One region of the Thiothrix subterranea genome, then DNA from elsewhere that is predicted to be linked to it. Evidence: predicted binding sites of a transcription regulator. Region 1 holds the regulator's gene; the other holds the start of a gene.
The links. Region 1 encodes FNR, which switches genes on or off when oxygen is low (the NO sensors DNR and NnrR bind a similar motif). Its sites were predicted from a motif close to TTGATNTANATCAA; they were not measured.
Positions count from the first base shown of each region.

Region 2: a site for FNR is predicted at 3,581-3,594, ahead of HMY34_RS16660 (cytochrome-c peroxidase). Genes of this name have one in related genera too.

Region 1 is NZ_CP053482.1:3,097,741-3,103,865, reverse strand. Features, by position in the region: gene HMY34_RS15375 (2-isopropylmalate synthase) at 1-405, opposite strand, end outside; gene pssA (CDP-diacylglycerol--serine O-phosphatidyltransferase) at 522-1,304, opposite strand; gene fnr (fumarate/nitrate reduction transcriptional regulator Fnr) at 1,548-2,300, shown strand; gene hemN (oxygen-independent coproporphyrinogen III oxidase) at 2,329-3,714, opposite strand; gene HMY34_RS15355 (glycosyltransferase) at 4,088-5,296, shown strand; gene HMY34_RS15350 (LysR family transcriptional regulator) at 5,280-6,125, opposite strand, start outside.
Region 2 is NZ_CP053482.1:3,366,136-3,372,260, forward strand. Features, by position in the region: gene HMY34_RS16645 (monovalent cation:proton antiporter family protein) at 1-2,012, shown strand, start outside; gene HMY34_RS16650 (helix-turn-helix domain-containing protein) at 2,570-2,827, shown strand; gene HMY34_RS16655 (helix-hairpin-helix domain-containing protein) at 2,885-3,457, opposite strand; gene HMY34_RS16660 (cytochrome-c peroxidase) at 3,704-5,095, shown strand; gene pyrE (orotate phosphoribosyltransferase) at 5,104-5,745, opposite strand; gene asd (archaetidylserine decarboxylase) at 5,749-6,125, opposite strand, start outside.

The DNA.
Region 1 (6,125 bases):
ATCGGTGTAATTGCGGGCGCGTTTCACCGCAAAGATTGCCTGTTCAACCACCTGATCGGGAGTCATGCGCAATTTGTTCTGCATGTGGATCGGTGAAGTGGCAATAAAAGTGTGGATACGCCCGGAATTCGCGGGCTTAATCGCTTCCGCCGCGCGGTCAATATCCTTTTCCAAAGCACGCGCCAAACCGCAAATGGTGCTGTCTTTGACAAGGCTGGCAATCGCTTTCACCGCCTCGAAGTCGCCGGGGCTGGCAATTGGGAAACCGCCTTCGATTACATCCACGCGCATTTTTTCCAACATCAACGCAATGCGAATTTTCTCTTCTTGCGTCATGGATGCGCCGGGGCTTTGTTCGCCGTCACGTAAGGTGGTATCAAAAATAATCAAACGGTCTTTGGACATGTTCCTGCTCCTAAACACGGCTGCGCACTGGTTTATTTAGCAACCGAAGTATCAATCTGAAAGTGGAGGTAATAATAGCGCGTGTTGCCGCGCTGGGCGTAAGAATTTACGCCGCTTTAAGCATCAACGCCTTTTTTACGCCGCTGAAACTTCCGCCAGCGCCGCCACACCCAAAACAGCGGCCCTGACAACGCATACAATAAAAACACCCCAAACAACACTTTAGGCGGATCAATCGTCGTCAATGCAAACACCAGCACCACCGCCAACACCACCACGAATGGCACACGATTACGCAGGTCAAAATCTTTGAAACTGTAAAAACTGATATTGCTCACCATCAGCAGCCCCACCGCTAAAGTCAATATCAAAGCCGGAATTTGCACATTACGCCCCATCACATCGAGGTCATGGAACACCCAAACCATGCCCACCATCACCGCAGCCGCAGCCGGGCTTGGCAAGCCCACAAAGAAACGCTTGTCGACTTTACCGATTTGCGTATTAAACCGCGCCAACCGCAATGCCGCACACGCCACGTAAACAAATGCGGCTAACCAACCGGCTTTGCCCCATGCAGCACCTGAGGTTTGCAAATGCACCAACGCCCATTGATACATCACCAAACCCGGCGCTACCCCGAAGGAAATCAGATCCGCCAGACTGTCGTATTGCGCCCCAAATTCCGTCTGGGTATTGGTCATACGCGCCACGCGCCCATCCAACCCATCCAAAATCATGGCGATGAATACCGCGATGGCGGCAGCTTCAAATTTACCCTGCATGGCGGCGACAACCGCGTAAAAACCACCGAACATTGCGCCGGTGGTTAACAAATTGGGCAGTAAATAAATACCCCTGCTGGGTGGTGCTTTAGCGTTTGGTTGTTGCTCTTCCACTGAATATTTCCGTTTAGCTACTTATAGATGCATAGTAGCCAGCATTGTGCCACAGTGGAATGCGTTTCTGTTACCACAACCTTCCAGTACACTAATGCGAATAAACGTGTACAATCCCAAGTCTAGGCGAACACGCTTGCATTGTTTTGATTTGCATCAAAAAATATGAATTTAGATGGCAGGAGAGGCCATCTCACCAAAACCAACCAATCCTTGGAACATCATCACCGCTTTGGATGACGCATGAAGACAGTTGCTTTACACAGTGCTAAAAAATCCGCCATTGCTTGCCATAATTGCAGTTTAAGTGAACTCTGCTTACCCCGTGGCCTGAACCGTGACGAGTTGGAGCTACTCGAAAACGCTATCAACAAAACCGTCAAAATCAAGAAAAAAGATTATTTATTTCACCGCGATGATCAGCAGCAATCCATTTATGCAGTGAAGGCCGGGGCGATCAAAACCTCGTTGTCGACCCCCGATGGCGAAGAACAGATTCTCGGTTTTTACTTACCCGGTGACTTGCTAGGCTTTGATGCCTTTGCTCGTGACCGCCACACCTGTGACGCGCAAGCCTTGGATGACACGCTGGTGTGTGAACTCAGTATGGATAATTTTCAGGAATTATGCGGCAAATTGCCCATTATGCGCGGGCAAATGATGCGCCAAATCGGTTCAGAGCTAGAACGCGAACAAATGCTTCTGCTGACGCTGGGGCAAATGCGTACCGAAGAACGCCTTGCCACCTTCCTTTCCAGTTTATCGGAACGCAATAAAGAACGTGGTTTTTCCAGCAACGAATTTAACTTACCGATGGCGCGTCACGACCTTGCCAACTACCTTGGCATGGCGGTGGAAACCCTGAGTCGCATGTTCTCGCGCTTGCAGGAAGAAAATATCATCGCCGTGCAACACCGCTTGGTCAAAATTGCCGACATGAACCGGCTCAAACAACTTGCGCACCATACCTGCCGACCCGCAGGCGATGTACTGTAACGCCGGTTGACTAACGCGGGCAGCGGGCTTAAATCACCCGCGAGAAACGTTGCTGCACGCTGTGTTTACGCATACTGGCATCAAACACCATGCAAATGTTGCGGATCAAAAACCGCCCGCGTGGGGTAACGTCGATGCCAGTTGTTGTCCATTGCAGCAAATTATCGCCAACCATTGGTTGCAATAATGCCAGTTCACGGCTGAAATAATCTGCAAACGTCAGGCTAAACAGCCGTTCCACTTGGTTAAAATTCAAGGTGAAGTGGCACGCCAGTTGTTGGATAATATAACGCCGCAATACATCATCATCATCCAAGGTTAGCCCTTTGATCACCGGTAAACGCCCCGCATCCAATGCCGCGTAATACTCTTCCAAGGTTTTGGCATTCTGGCTGTAGGATTCCGCGACACTGCTGATCGAACTCACCCCCATTGCCACCAAATCGCAATCGGCGTGCGTGGTATAGCCTTGGAAATTGCGGTGCAAAGTGCCTTGGCGCTGTGCGATTGCCAGCTCATCATCCGGCTTGGCGAAATGATCCATCCCAATGTATTCATAACCCGCCGCAGTCAAATGTTCAACCGCGAGTTGCATGATTTGTAACTTGGTTTCGGGTGAAGGTAAATCCGCCTCATTAATGCGCCGTTGCGGTTTGAACAACGTCGGCATGTGCGCATAATTAAACACCGAAATACGATCCGGCGACATTTCAATGATGGTATCCAAGGTCTGGCGGAAACTTTCCATCGTTTGAAATGGCAAGCCGTAAATCAAATCCACGCTAATCGACTTTGCCCCCTGCGCTCGACAAGCTTCGATAATCGACAAGGTTTGCGCAATCGGCTGAATCCGGTTGACTGCAATTTGCACCCGCTCATCCACATCCTGCACGCCCAAACTGAAACGGTTGAAACCGATTTCGCGCAATACGCCAATGGTTTCTGGCGTCACCGAACGCGGATCAATCTCGATGGAATAATCGCCTTCGTCCGTAATGTGCAGGGAAAAATGTTCGCGGGTTTTTTCCATCAACGCCCGCATTTCTGCATGGCTGAGGAATGTCGGCGTGCCACCGCCCCAATGCAATTGCTCGACAGTACGATCACGGTCATACAACTTGGCTTGCATCTCGATTTCACGGAACAAGTATTGCAAGTAAGTTTCCGCCTTCGAGTGATCTTTGGTCACAATCTTATTGCAGGCACAATAGAAGCATACCGTGTCACAAAATGGCACATGGAAATATAAAGACAATGGCAACGGAATCGGGTCTTCGTTGCTCATGTAAGCGTGCGCTTTGTACTCATCTTCAGTAAAAGGCCCGAATGCAACCGCCGTCGGATAAGACGTATAGCGCGGCCCCGCCGTGTCATAGCGACGTATCAAATCTGCATCAAATTGAATCGCACTCATACCAACCTCTTCTTTTAACCCAAAGCTAAGCAGTGCACATAATCGCTGTATCAGCCCTGCTCTGACAAGCACTTGAAACGAAACATTAAACTTAATTGACCTGTATCAAGAAATTGAAATTGGACAGATTGTAAACCACATAGAAAACGGGTGTAATGATTCTCGAAGGTTGCTGATGTCGATGTTTCGTTACCTCCTCTGAATCGGCGATCTTCAACGCTCTACATACCCTAAAGCACTTAGGCTCTCCTTCGGGAGAGCCTTTTTTTGCTGCAATTATCTGGCAAACACCCGCCTCTATCCTTCCGGTACTTTCCATCAAGCGCTATCTATCACACCATCCGACTCATACACATGAGAGAGAAGTTGCCTAATGACACACAACACGCAAAAAATTCGGGTCATCCACATTATCACCCGCTTAAACACTGACAATACCGACGGTGCGGCGATGATGTTATACAAACTCATGGCGCATACTGACCGCCATCGCTTTGAGCCGATAGTGATTTCACTCGATGGCGAAGCCGAACTCAGTAACCGCATCCGCGCACACGGCATTGATGTTTATTCACTGGATATGCACCACAATATCACCGCTGGTTGGCAAATTTTCAAACTGACACAACTGTTACGCAATTTGCAACCGGACATTATTCAAGGCTGGATGTACCACGGCAATCTCGCGGCATCACTGGCAAACTTATCCCTAGGCAACCACCATGCCGTGCTGTGGAACATTCACCACGCCCTGCCCGCACTCAATAAAGAAGCACGCACCACCCGCTGGGTCATCGAACTTGCCGCCAAACGTTCCAGCACTCCTGAACATATTATTTACAACACTTACCTGAGCGCTGATCAACACACCGCGCTTGGCTACGATGATCAGCGCAGTCTGGTGATTCCTAACGGCTTTGATACACAACTGTTTGCCCCCAATCACTACCAACGCAACGCCATGCGCCACAGCTTGGGTATTCCGGCGGATGCTTTCGTGATTGGTTTGTTTGCGCATTACCATCCGGTAAAAAATCATGCCTTGTTTCTGGAAGCAGCTCGCTTATTGTTGCCACACCAACCCAATGTCCACTTTATCTTGGCAGGGCGCGGGGTAACGGAAAACAACCCTAAATTGCAGTATTTACTGAATAAAATGCCCACCAAACAGAATCTGCACTTACTCGGTGGACGCAAAGATATTCCACACCTCATGAATGCATTGGATTTGTACACCCTAACCTCCAGCTATGGCGAAGGTTTCCCCGAAAGTGTTGCGGAAGCAATGGCCTGTGGCATCCCTTGCGTCACCACCGACGTCAGTGATCTCGCCAGAATCATCGGCAACACCGGACAATGCTTGCCAGTACAGGACACCACCCCCTCAGCACTGGCGTTTGCGTGGCTGGAATGGATGAATGCGGGGGATGCATGGCGGCAGGAAGTGGGTTCACGCGCCATGCAACGCATTCAACAGGGTTACAATATTCAAACGATTACCGACCAGTACCAGAAAACCTATCAACGTTTAGTTGAAGATCAACAGATGAGCCGAATGACGCTGGTCACACACCTTCCATAAAGAATTTTTCGTCGAACATCTCGATGAAACGCTTTGCCTGCGGGGTGAAAAACTTACCCCGCCGCACAATCAAGCCATAACTGCGCGACGGAAAATAGTCATTGAGCGGAACCGCTACGATTTTCTCGTGACCCGTCAGGCAAACTTCGGTCACGATTGAAATGCCCAAGCCCATTTCCACGTAGCGTTTGACGATTTCCCAGCCGCCCGCTTCCATTGCTACTGAATACGGCACTTCATGTTGGCGAAATACCGTATCCACCATCCGCCAAGTACTCATATTGCGCGGCGGCAAAATCAAACCATAGGGGCTAATATCATCCAGCGTCACTTTACGCTTTAACTCAGCCAAAGGATGGTGTTCCGGGGTAATCAGAATCGAACCGAACGCGGCAAACGGTTTGTAAACAATCGTTTCAGGAATTTGCAATAACGGGCCAACGGCTAAATCCACTTGATCTTCGAGCAGCTTTTTCATGCCGCTTTGCCCTTCGACATTGTGCAAGTTGATACGAATACCGGGGTAAGCGGCGCAAAAGCGCTCCAAATATTTCGGCAAAACATACAACGCGGTAGACTGTCCCACCGCAATATTCAACTCGCCCTGCTCCATTTTACCGAGACTGGCGGCAAAGGTTTCTTTGAGGGAATCAATCCCGGCGGCAATCGGCTGTACCAATTGGTAGAGAATCCGGCCTTCTGGGGTTAAACGCACACTAGGCCCACGCCGCTCCAGCAATTTTTCGCCCATTTCACGTTCAAGCGCTTGAATTTGTAGCGAAACCGTCGGCTGACTGATATGCAACTGATCCGCTGCATGGGTGATATT
Region 2 (6,125 bases), 270 kb from region 1:
TACAAAGCATCCTGCTGCTGTTGGTGATGTCCGTTGGGGCTGTTGCTGCATTCCGCACCTTGCATTTGCCGCCTATTTTGGGCTATCTCCTCGTGGGAACTTTAATGGGGACACATGGGCTGGGCTTTATCCCGGACAGCGAAGGCTTGGCCTTTATGGGCGAAGTTGGGGTGGTGTTTCTGTTGTTCGCGATTGGGCTGGAATTTTCACTCAAGCAATTCATGGCGATGCGCACCACGATTATCGGCTTGGGCGGGTTGCAGGTGGTGATTTCTACCTTGTCGGGCGTGATGATTTTGTCGTACTTCGGTGTGCCGTGGACGAGTGCGTTGGTCGCGGGTGGCGCAATGGCGATGTCATCGACGGCAATTGTGGTCAAACAATTGACGGATCAGGCAGAAATGCGGGCCGCGCACGGGCAATCAGCTTTGGGTATTTTGTTGTTTCAAGACATTGCGGTTGTGCCGTTTCTGGTCATGATTCCGTTGTTGGCGGGCGGCGCGGATTTGGCGTTAAACCCTAGCGAATTATTGCTGAAGATTTTTTTTGCAGCGTTGCTGTTTGTGGCGATGATGTTGGTGGGGCATTACACGCTGCGCCCATTATTTCAGTATATTTCCCGTGCTGAATCGGTCGAGCTGTTTAATATTACGGTGCTATTGGTGGCGCTGACGGCGGCTTGGTTGACGCAATCCATGCACTTGTCATTGGCACTGGGGGCGTTTTTAGCCGGAATGTTGCTGAGTGAAACCGAATATAAGCATCAGATCGAGAGTGAAATCCGCCCGTTTCGCGACATTCTCATGGGTATCTTTTTCATCACGGTCGGAACGAAGTTAGATATTGCGATACTGCCTTCCTTGTGGCTGCCGATATTGCTATTGGTGTTGGGTTTGATTGTCGGCAAAGGTTTGTTGATTGCGCTGCTCACCCGCTTGTTTGTAAAAAATAATGCGACGTCCTTGCGTACTGGTTTGGTGTTGGCGCAAGGGGGCGAGTTTGGGTTCGCATTGTTGGCATTGGCATTAAGCAATAAAGTGATGTCACAGGGTGAGGCACAAACGACCTTGGCGGCTATTGTGATCAGCATGGCGATTTCACCGTTTTTGATTCGTTACAATGAAAAAATTACCAATGTATTGTTGGCGGATACTTACACGCACCAGCGTTTTAAAGATGCGGAAGAAGTCAGTACTGCCGTCAATGAGGTGGAAAATCATGTGATTCTCTGCGGTTATCGGCGCATGGGTCAAAATATTGCGCGTTTCTTGCAAGAACAAGGTGTGACGTACATTGCACTGGATCTTGACCCTAGCATTGTGGAAAGGACATGGGAGGCAGGCGATCCGGTGCATTATGCTGATGCCACTCGCCCGGAAATCCTGATGGCAGCCGGTTTGGAACGCGCCCGCATGGTGGTGATTACGGTGGTGGAGGTCGAGGTCGCCAAACGCATTATTGAAGCGGTGCGCCTCAAACGTGCGGATATTCCGGTCTTGGTGCGCACCCGTGATGAGCGTCACCTGAAAACTTTGGAGCGTTTAGGTGCTACCAGTGTGTTGCCCGAAACGCTGGAGGCTACCCTGATGATCACCCAGCGCATTGTGGAACAGCTCGGTTTTAGCCCGGATGAAGTGTTTCAGATGACCGAAAAAACCCGGCGTGACAGTTACCGCGCATTGCACAGTTATTACCACGGTGAGCGCGACAAAACGTTGCCGGTGGGTAAAAAAACCGAGGCTTTTTTGCATACGTTTCGGTTGCAAGACGAGGATTATGCCACCGGCAAGCAAATTTCGGCGCTGGAATTAGGACGTTTTGCGGTGTCCATTAAGGCATTGCGGCGTGGGGATATTCGTGGTGAAGAGCCATCAGCCGATATTCTGTTGCAAGCCGGTGATGTATTGGTGCTGGAAGGTGGCAAAGCGGAATGTTTCCGCGAAGTGGAGACTGTTTTGCGGACAGGGGGCAAGTTGGCAAAGGCAACTATTCCTGTTGCGGGCGATATTTGAGGGGCTTGGTTGAGCTGGTTGTTTTTTAAGCTTTGCGGCGAGCCTGTCAATACATTTTATATGCATTAAATCCAAGCCGTTTTTCTGTGGTAAACTACCGTTTATCCACCTAATCCATTGGATATATTTCACTCTGTGGTATTCTTTTATTCAGGATATGCGTTTAGTTAGATGGTTTCTGTATAAAAAACCATTCTGGATTTCACACATGCCGATAGCCTGATGATGGGTAGAGTGGCTTGAATCAACCAGAGACGTGCTAGGATAGGCAAAAATTTGCTAATTTTTTTAAATTTTAGAAAACTTTTTGCACAACTAGCAGTCTATGGAAGGTGTCGAGTCGTTTTAGATCACATTAGGGCTATGCACGACTTCTATGGAACGGATACAGGTGTCCGTATTGCACGGAAGCATTCGGGTGGTATCTGGATCGAATCACCTCCGATACAAGTTATTAAAGGGATTTTTGCGATCACGACTCCTGAAAAGCAGTTGGCTACGGTTAATGAAACATTGTGTAGAATCGTACCAACAAATACTAAAAAGGTTGCATCAATATGACGAATACATCTTCTCGTGCCGGTCTGGACGCTTCTTTGTCTGAAACGGTTGCTCGTACTTTACAAGATTACTTGGATACACTGGGTGATCATGAAGCATCAAACATTTACCGTTTGGTGTTGGATGAGGTTGAACGCCCTATGCTGGAAATCATGATGCGTTATACGCATAACAACCAGTCTAAGGCGGCGCAGTGCATGGGCATTAACCGTGCGACGCTGCGTACTAAGCTGAAGCGCCATAACTTGCTCTAATCGAGAGTAAACATGGTTAGAAGGGGCGGTTATCATGAACCGCCCCGGATATTAGTATTAGTTTTTCAAGGTTTGTTGATACGTTTTCAATCCATCCCAATCGCTTGCAGCCGCAAGTTTTGCTTGTTCTGCCCAGCTTTCTGCGAATGTCTTGCTATAGCGAATACCGCTAGAAGCCAATTTTCCGTTCACATCATCCGTGGTTAATTCCGCTAATTGCGCATAGCGTTTTATGCCATTGGCTTGCATGGCTTCGGCTAATTTAGGGCCGATGCCACTTAATTTGGTCAAATCATCATCATTTGCGCTATCAGTGATTGTTGTTACGACTGCGGGTGTTTCGGTAACAATGGCGGCGGGTTCTGGCGTGGTAACAGCAGGTTCAGCGGCTGTGACGGCTTCAAGTGTGGTTTGAGGCGCTGGCGGGGCAACTTTTTCCGTTTTGGCAACCGTTAATTCCGCTTGTAAGGTGCGGTTTTGTTGTTGCAGTGTGCTATTTTCTTTACGACTGGCTTGCAGGGCGACTTCAAGTTTTTTCTTGGGGTTGGGGACAAATAATCTGACGAAAATCCATTCGATTAACCAACCGACTAAGATCCCAAGAATAAATACGCCTACTAGTTTAGACATTGTGAAACTCCATTAATTGAGCGTGTATTTAATGCTTTTTATTGCAAAGCGGATTCTAAACACATAATACGGCACACAGAATACACCAAATGGTAGGGTTTGGCAGACAAACCTCCTCCCAGCTTGATCTATGACAATGTAATAATGCATGACCTCATTGCTATTAGTGTCTTTCTCGCTATGTCGTCAAATTTTATTGCGGTTATGTGTGTAGTGTTATTATTGGCAGCTTGTCAGGATGAAACAGTGACGCACACCATTTATCAGCCCGACAACAGCAGCGCTAACGTATTGCGCTCTGAACATGATGCTACTTTGAATACGCTCATTCGGCAGCATGGCTTAACGGGGGATGCGCAGCAAGGTCGAATTTTGCCCGCGATCGAATCACCCTTAGCCCAATTGGGGATGCAATTATTTTTCAGTAAAGCCCTGTCTGGCAATCGCGATGTGGCGTGTGCCAGTTGTCATCATCCTTTACTGGGTGGTGGTGATAATTTGTCATTGTCGATTGGAGTAGATGCTGCCGAGCCGAATGTGTTGGGTCACAAGCGTTTGTTACAAGGCAAACTTAGCCCCAGTGTGCCACGCAATGCACCGACGACGTTTAATAGCGGTTTGTGGCAGCAGTTTATGTTTCATGATGGGCGTGTTGCGCAGCTTGAAACAGGCATTACTACCCCCGATGTGGCTTATTTGCAGCCCGACCCATTGGCTGGGGATAATTTGGTTCATGCGCAAGCCCGTTTTCCGGTGACGTCCAATCATGAAATGCGGGGGGAAATCTTTGATGCTGGTGGAACTACGCAATCGTGTCGCGAACGTTTAGCCGAGCGTTTGGGTGGGCATGGCGCAAGCACTGAATCACGCTTGCCTATTGCGGAAACGGCTTATTGGTTGGAGGCGTTTCGCCATGTTTACCAACAACCGCAAGCTGACGCCAGCGCGTTGATTACCGAGCAAACGATTGCGGCAGCGTTAGCGGAATACCAACGTTCCCAAGTGTTCGTGAATACCCCTTGGAAACAATATGTGCAAGGTGAGCTGGCAGCTATCAGCGCCTCGGCAAAACGCGGTGCTTTACTATTTTTTCGGGAACGTGACGCCGGTGGGTATGCTTGTGCAAGCTGTCATCGCGGCGATTTTTTTACGGATGAGCAATTTCGCCATGTCTTAATGCCTCCCATCGGGCCGGGCAAGGGCAATAAAGATGCAGCCCTGCAACAAGATTATGGGCGTTGGTTAGTCACGCAACACCCCGATGATAAGTTCCGGTTTCGTACACCGAGTTTGTTGAATGTGGCAGTGACCGGGCCGTGGGGACATAACGGCGCGTATACCAGCCTTGAAGCGGTTGTGCGACACATGCTGAATCCGTTTCAGGCGGCGCTGAATTATGACCGTGGGCAATTAACCCAGCCCAACATTCCCACCGCGCAATTGGCGGTGAATTTACGGGAAATGTTGGGTGGCAATACCGACCTAGCAGGGCAGGCGTATCAGGAAGAGGATGTGCAACACTTGCTTGCTTTTCTGCACACGCTGACTGACCCGTGTGTGACACGCCCGGATTGTTTACAGCGTTGGATACCGTCCGGCGCAAACTTACCAGAATCGGTATTGCAGGCGCGGTTTTAGGCGCGGTTTTAAATTCCGAATTCGCGGCGGTAAGCCTGTACTTTTTCCAGCAAAGCGGCATCGTGCAAACTGCTATCGACGTGATTAATGACTTCGCGCAAACCCACGATGCTAATCACCTTAATAGCGTACAGGGCTTCCACTTCTTGCACGGCGGATTGCGCCCCTTTGCCACGTTCCTGACGGTCGAGTGAAATAGCCACACCCGCCAAGGTTGCGCCTTGAGCCGCGACAATATCCGCTGCTTCACGAATGGCAGTGCCTGCGGTCATGACATCATCAATGACCAAAACTCGGCCTTGCAAGGGAGCGCCCACAATTGTGCCGCCTTCGCCATGATCTTTGGCTTCTTTGCGATTAAAAGCGTAGGGGTAATCTTTGCCCTGGTGTTCATATAACGCAATCGCCGTTGCCGCTGCTAACGGAATGCCTTTGTAAGCCGGGCCAAACAGCATGTCGAACGCTACGCCAGAGTCGACGATGGCTTGCGCATAAAATTTACCAAGACGTGAAAGTGCCGAGCCGGTTTGGAATAAGCCAGCATTGAAAAAATACGGGCTAATCCGACCTGATTTGAGGGTGAATTCGCCGAAACGCAAGACGCCTTGCCCGATGGCAAAATCCAGAAAATCTTGTTGATAGCTTTTCATTGCTTAATCCTTTGCGGGTAAATTCGCTAATGCTTGTCCTAACTGAAGCGCTACGTCAGCCCCTAGTGCTTGATTCCATGCCAGACTGGGGTTTTCCAATAATAAGATCACGGTAGAACCCATATTGAAACGCCCCATTTCCGCACCTTTTGCCAAATTAACATCTGGGAATGTTTGACGCTTGACGCCCCAACCTTGTGGAGGCGTGACCAGCCCATCCCACACGGTTTCAATGGCGGCAACATTGATTGCGCCCACTAAAACCATTGCCAGCTTGCCGAATTCGGTATCAAACAGCGTCACGACTCGTTCATTGCGGGCAAATAAGCGCGGAATGGTGCGCACGGTATGCCCCGCCACGCTGAAAAGTCGCCCCGGTA